DNA from 2 places in the Bacillus sp. D386 genome. Region 2 is predicted to be linked to the other one. Evidence: a T-box and tRNA genes for the amino acid it is inferred to sense, from the RefSeq annotation. Region 2 holds a T-box; the other holds one or more tRNA genes.
What was found. A T-box is a leader RNA that pairs with one kind of tRNA and senses whether it is charged. The one in region 2 lies ahead of trpS (tryptophan--tRNA ligase), so its partner is inferred to be a tRNA-Trp.
Positions count from the first base shown of each region.

Region 1: it encodes a tRNA-Trp, which carries the amino acid that the T-box ahead of trpS (tryptophan--tRNA ligase) is inferred to sense. The anticodon was not compared.

Region 1 covers NZ_VEMV01000002.1:44,269-47,660, forward strand. Annotated here, with positions in the region: gene FHY45_RS05205 (SDR family NAD(P)-dependent oxidoreductase) at 1-548, opposite strand, end outside; gene FHY45_RS05210 (TetR/AcrR family transcriptional regulator) at 729-1,343, shown strand; tRNA gene FHY45_RS05215 (tRNA-Glu) at 1,648-1,719, opposite strand; tRNA gene FHY45_RS05220 (tRNA-Asn) at 1,723-1,797, opposite strand; tRNA gene FHY45_RS05225 (tRNA-Gly) at 1,888-1,961, opposite strand; tRNA gene FHY45_RS05230 (tRNA-Trp) at 2,052-2,125, opposite strand; tRNA gene FHY45_RS05235 (tRNA-Tyr) at 2,134-2,217, opposite strand; tRNA gene FHY45_RS05240 (tRNA-Thr) at 2,230-2,302, opposite strand; tRNA gene FHY45_RS05245 (tRNA-Phe) at 2,348-2,423, opposite strand; tRNA gene FHY45_RS05250 (tRNA-Asp) at 2,440-2,516, opposite strand; tRNA gene FHY45_RS05260 (tRNA-Ser) at 2,625-2,717, opposite strand; tRNA gene FHY45_RS05265 (tRNA-Ala) at 2,835-2,910, opposite strand; tRNA gene FHY45_RS05270 (tRNA-Pro) at 2,923-2,999, opposite strand; tRNA gene FHY45_RS05275 (tRNA-Arg) at 3,008-3,084, opposite strand; tRNA gene FHY45_RS05280 (tRNA-Leu) at 3,103-3,188, opposite strand; tRNA gene FHY45_RS05285 (tRNA-Gly) at 3,203-3,277, opposite strand; tRNA gene FHY45_RS05290 (tRNA-Leu) at 3,285-3,366, opposite strand.
Region 2 covers NZ_VEMV01000001.1:778,109-781,500, reverse strand. Annotated here, with positions in the region: gene FHY45_RS03740 (YjbA family protein) at 1-97, shown strand, start outside; gene trpS (tryptophan--tRNA ligase) at 363-1,352, opposite strand; T-box leader at 1,399-1,637, opposite strand; gene FHY45_RS03730 (DUF3899 domain-containing protein) at 1,685-2,065, opposite strand; gene FHY45_RS03725 (peptide ABC transporter substrate-binding protein) at 2,425-3,392, shown strand, end outside.

The sequences.
Region 1 (3,392 bases), on a different contig from region 2:
ATAGCATTGATTCTAATATTTTTATCAGCAAATTCATATGCTGCTTGTTTTGTAAGTCCTCTGATAGCAAATTTTGAAGCAGTATAAGCTGGATTAACTGTAATATCATGTCTCAATCCGGCAAGTGAAGAAATATTTATAATAGACCCATTATTATTTTCAACCATTGTAGGTAAGACTGCTCTCATACCGTAAAATATTCCGTTTTGGTTAATATCAATTATTTTTTTATACAAACTTTCTTCTATATCTAAAAGTCCAGTTATTGCCCCTGCTAGACCTGCATTATTCACTAAAATATCAATAGTGCCAAATGTATCTTTAGTTTTTTGTACTACATTGTCCCAACTCTTGGGATTTGTAACATCTAATTCTACAAAAATAGCCTTATCTTCACCTATGTCTCTTGCTATTTTTTCTCCGTTTTCTATATCAAGATCTCCTATTACAACTCTAGCACCTTCTTCAGAAAGCTTTCTTGAATGAAATTCCCCCATACCTTTGGCTCCGCCAGTAATAATCGCTACTTTCCCATCTAAAAGACCCATTATTATTCCCCCTAAATGTCATTCCGCATTTTAAAAGAGTTAAATTCTTAGAGAATGCTGTCATTTATATGTTAGAGTCAATCGACTTAACACTCAATAAGTAGGTATAATGAATTTGTTGAATAATCAACAAATTCATTATGTTTGTTTATCTCTAAATGAATAAAAGGGTGATTTATATTGAATAATCCAAATCGACAAATACGAAAGAAGCAATTAACTAAGAAGTTACTAAAAAATGCTTTTATAGATTTGATATTAGAAAATAATGATGTGCATGCTATCACAATTAGTGAAATTACTGATCGAGCTGATTTTAATAGAGGTACTTTCTATATCCATTACCAAGATAAAATCAATCTCCTAGAAGAGTTATACCAAGATGCTATTGAAGGCATAGATCAGGCTATTAAAAAACCATATAGAAATAAGAGTAAAGTGTTTTTAAATGAGGTTATTCCTTCTAATAAGCTCATATTTGAGTATATCGAAAAGCATAAAATGTTGTTTAAAGCTCTAGATCTTATAGAGGACAATCCAGATATATATAAGCGACTTGAACTATTTTTATGGAATTTATTTACTAAAGAAATATATATTGAAAGAGAAACTGACATACAGGAAACAATGTATGATATCTTTCTAAGTTTTCAAGTCTCCGCTACAGTTGGTGTCATAAAGTATTGGATTAAAAATGATTTTATTTTCTCTACAAATATTATGAGCGAACAATTAACATCTTTTTATTCGGATAAAGTAATTGCGATGAATTTCAGGAATAGGAACCTTGATTGAGAGAAGTTTTTTCCTAATACTTGGATGTAAAAATTCTAATCCCTTCGTTCATTCATACACACTGCACAAAAATTGCCCAAGATTTCTAGAAATAATGGAATTAAGAGATTCAGCTTGTATAAATATAATAATCATTGGCACCCTGAATTAATGGATTGTTTGGACTTTATTTATGCAAATATTGTGTATAGCGTTTTACTCAATCATCCGTAGGTCCCACTAAAGATAAAAGGTTGTAGGTTAATAGATATGGAAAGATTGTGGCAAATAGAAAAAAACCATGTACATCTTGTACATGGTTTTATGACCCCTACGGGATTCGAACCCGTGTTACCGCCGTGAAAGGGCGGTGTCTTAACCGCTTGACCAAGGGGCCAAATGGCTCCGCAGGTAGGATTCGAACCTACGACCGCTCGGTTAACAGCCGAGTGCTCTACCACTGAGCTACTGCGGAATAATAATATGGGCGACTCAAACTATCGACTTGACACTTATCAGGCGTGTACTCTAACCAGCTGAGCTATAGGCCCTTTATGATATTTTTTGGAGCGGGTGAAGGGAATCGAACCCTCATCATCAGCTTGGAAGGCTGAGGTTTTACCACTAAACTACACCCGCATCTATGGGACAGCTGATGAAAATCGAACCCACGAATGTCGGAACCACAATCCAATGCGTTAACCACTCCGTCACAATCGCCATATTTATTGGCAGGGGCAGTAGGAATTGAACCCACACTGGAGGTTTTGGAGACCTCTGTTCTACCTTTAAACTATGCCCCTATAATGAATGGTGGAGGGGGGCAGATTCGAACTGCCGAACCCGAAGGAGCGGATTTACAGTCCGCCGCGTTTAGCCACTTCGCTACCCCTCCGATTATTTTGAGTGCCGGCAAGAGGACTTGAACCCCCAACCTACTGATTACAAGTCAGTTGCTCTACCAATTGAGCTACACCGGCATAATATTTAGGAAAAATCATTATTTGTCATATTTTAATTAATAATGGTGGCTCAGGACGGAATCGAACCGCCGACACAAGGATTTTCAGTCCTTTGCTCTACCGACTGAGCTACTGAGCCAACTTCATTATGTAAATGGCGGTCCGGACGGGACTCGAACCCGCGACCTCCTGCGTGACAGGCAGGCATTCTAACCAACTGAACTACCGGACCATTTATTGTGGGAATAGTATTTGAAGCTGCGACCTTCGGGTTATGAACCTTACAAGTTACCAGACTGCTCCATCCCGCAACGCTATAACTATTGCTTTAGATAATATATGGCGGAGGAAGAGGGATTCGAACCCCCGCGCGGTTTAACCCGCCTCCCGGTTTTCAAGACCGGTCCCTTCAGCCAGACTTGGGTATTCCTCCATATATATAATAAACCTTGTAGGACTCGAATCTATGACAGAACGATTATAATCCGTATGCTCTAAACAACTGAGATACACCGCCAAAACCAAAATCCTATTGGGTTTAAATTAGTCATGGTGGAGCCTAGCGGGATCGAACCGCTGACCTCCTGCGTGCAAAGCAGGCGCTCTCCCAGCTGAGCTAAGGCCCCATATTTTTAGAATGGTCGGGAAGACAGGATTCGAACCTGCGACCCCTTGGTCCCAAACCAAGTGCTCTACCAAGCTGAGCTACTTCCCGCAAGGAATTGGCGCGCCCGAGAGGAGTCGAACCCCTAACCTTTTGATCCGTAGTCAAACGCTCTATCCAATTGAGCTACGGGCGCATTCTTGCAAACAACTAGTGCCGAGGGCCGGTCTCGAACCGGCACGGTAGTCACCTACCGCAGGATTTTAAGTCCTGTGCGTCTGCCAATTCCGCCACCCCGGCATATAACTTGGCATTGGAGCGGAAGACGGGATTCGAACCCGCGACCCCCACCTTGGCAAGGTGGTGTTCTACCACTGAACTACTTCCGCATATAAGTGCGGGTGAAGGGAGTCGAACCCCCACGCCATAAGGCGCCAGATCCTAAGTCTGGTGCGTCTGCCAATTCCGCCACACCCGCATGTTTAAAGATGGTGAACCATTAAG
Region 2 (3,392 bases):
AAAACACGCCATGTTATGTGAACGTTTAATAAAAGGCCAACCATTTTTCGAAAAGCTCTGGGAAATAGAAGTAGGAGATCGACCATCCATGCTGTAATGGATGGTTTTTTTATATAAAAAGCTTATGACTCAAGCTCCTAGGAGCCGAAGCTAGATTGAATAAAAGCTGAAACTAACTTAAGGAACGAAGACTAAAAGCGCCACATCGTGTGGCAACGTCTTTGTGACCAACATCCTGTTGGCCTCCGCAGAGTATTTGCTTATGACTCGAGTTCCTAGGCCCTGAAGTCGAATATAATAAAAAAGTGCTGAAGCTAGATTCAATACAAATCTAGCTTCAGCACTTTAATTTAGAACAATCTTTATCTTCTTTTACGACCTAAACCAATTGCGTTTTTCATTTTTCGTAATGTTTTATTAGCAGCTTTATTTGCCTCGAGAGCTCCTTTGTCGAGGATTTCATCCAATTCAGGGGAATTCAGTAATTCCTGATGACGTTCCTGAATAGGTCGTAGTGTTTCAACCACTACATTGGCAACCTCTGCTTTAAAATCTCCATATCCCTTACCTACAAAGCGTTTTTCAATGGATTCTATGCTTTCACCGCTTAGTGCAGAGTGAATGGATAGAAGGTTTGAAATACCTGGTTTATTTTCCTTGTCGAATTTCACGATTCCTTCTGAATCCGTAACCGCACTCTTGATTTTCTTCTCAACCTGCTTTAGATCATCTAATAAAGAAATAGTTGATTTTTTATTTGGATCGGATTTGCTCATTTTTTTGGTTGGCTCCTGTAAAGCCATGATTCGCGCCCCTGAAGCAGGTAGTTGGATATCAGGGATTGTAAAGACATCTCCATATTTTTTATTGAAGCGTTCAGCAATATCACGTGTCAATTCAACATGCTGTTTTTGATCATCGCCTACTGGAACAATGTTGGTTTGATATAAAAGGATATCAGCAGCCATCAATGGAGGATAAGTCAGAAGACCGGCTGAAACAGATACCTGTGATTTAGATTTATCTTTATATTGAGTCATTCGCTCAAGTTCACCAATAGAAGTATTACATTGCATAATCCATCCGGCTTCTGTATGAGCGGGAACCTCAGATTGGATAAAAATTGTCGCTTTCTCAGGATCAATCCCAACAGCCAGATAAAGGGCTGCAAGATTTCGAATGTTCTTTCTTAGTTCGAGGCGATCCTGCGGAACCGTAATCGCATGGTGATCAACTATGCAAAAGTAACAATGGGAATCATTTTGCAATTCTACGAACTGCCGTAATGCTCCTATATAATTACCAAGGGTCACCAGACCGGTTGGCTGAATGCCAGAAAAAATAATACTCATTTTCATTCTCCTTTCAATATAAAAAATCCCATTCGTCTCCACTATTAAAAGGGACGAATGGGATTCGCGGTACCACCCTAATTGTTTACGTTCTATACATAAACCACTCAGGAATATCCAAAAAGATATTCTTGCCCAGTAACGCGGGCAAACGTCCTGTCATACTGTCATTTTTCCTACAGGAGGCTTAAAAGTCCATTCAGGTATACGGGCTGTTTGTTCGCAGCAACCACAAACTCTCTGAAAACCTTGTACTACCTTACTACTCTTTGTCATAGCCTATAATAAATATTAAGTAATGATATTCTACTTAAACCTGATTAGAAAAGCAACTATCCAAAGAAAATAATTGAGCAAATAAAGGTAATGACACATGAAAAGATACCTGCATAAAGTAAAGGGCTAGTCCAGGAAAAGGTAAGTACCTCCATATTCGGGCCTTTATCTTTAGAATCGCCTTCTAGTTCAGATATATATTCTTCTTTTTTTGAATTGATTTTCCAGAATTTTTTAAACGAGTAGGAAAAGAAAGAAAAGAAACCTCCTCCTATTACATATAGGAGAGCGCCGGCACAAACATAAAAGAGGCCAATCATAAAATAGCTATCAATCAATGAAAGCAGAAAGGGACTTTTTATATTAATTGAATAGATAATTGAAATTAGAAGGCTGATACCGTTTAATAAAAGAAATTTTTTTTGTGAAGACTTCATGGGTTTCCTCCGAATATAAGTTGTTTTATAAAGTGTATTTAAATTTTATACCAATAATTTAAAAATTAAAAGTTGCAAGTTTATTTATAAAATTTTATTATATTCATAACGTTTCATTTTAATTAAATATGCTTTTCTGGTTGGAATTATCTGAAAAATATAATTTTTTTGTTTTTATAGGATATTTTACCCAGACATTGGTGTATCAAGGTTTGTTGTTAATTCTTGTATTCGAAATGACATATGTTCGTAAACAAAATGTAAAAAAATGATTGCAAAAAATTCTGAAACGTTTTATGATTGGTTACGAAATCTTCTGAAAATTAGAAGAGTAAAAAATAGGGAGGTCATTTACTAGTATGAAAGCAAAAAAAATCTCATTATTTCTTGTAATGATTCTTGCTTTGAGCACTTTCCTTGCAGCTTGTTCCGGCGGAGACGAAGAGACAGGTGGCAATGATAAAGGTGAAGGCAAGAAAGACGTTGAACAAGTACTTAACTTGGTAGAAAGTTCTGAAATTCCGTCTATGGACACTGTAATGGCTACTGACTCTGTTTCTTTCAACGTTATGAACAATACGATGGAAGGTCTTTACCGTTTAGGTGAGGGAGATAAAGTTGTTGCAGGTGTTGCTGAGGGAGATCCAACAGTAAGTGAAGATGGAAAAACTTTCACTATCAAACTGCGCCAAGATGCTAAATGGTCAAATGGTGATCCTGTAACAGCTCACGATTTCATTTATGCTTGGCAAAAAGCTGTAAATCCTGATACTGCTGCTGAATATGCATACATGATGTATGTAATTGAAAATGCAGAAGAAATCAACACTGGTAAAAAGAAAGTGGAAGAGTTAGGTGCTAAAGCGCTTGATGATTACACTCTTGAAATTAAACTAACAAATGCTATCCCTTATTTCCAATCTCTACTTTCTTTCGGAACATTCATGCCACAAAATCAAAAATTTGTTGAAGAACAAGGCGAAAAATTTGGTCTTGAAGCAGATACAACACTTTATAATGGACCATTCACGATGTCTGAGTGGAAACATGAAGAAAGTTTCACACTTTCTAAAAATGATCAATACTGGGATAAAGATACTGTAAAGCTCGAAACAATCAATTTTAAAATCGTAAAAGATACTAATACAGCCGTAAACTTATATGAAACAGGTAAAATTGATCGTGTAGGATTGACTGCTGAAAACGTTGATAACTACAAAGATAGCGAAGAATTCGGTACAGAAAAAGATACTTCTGTATACTTCATTCGTTATAACCAGAAGAACAAAGCATTAGCAAATGTTAATATCCGTAAAGCAATTGATAT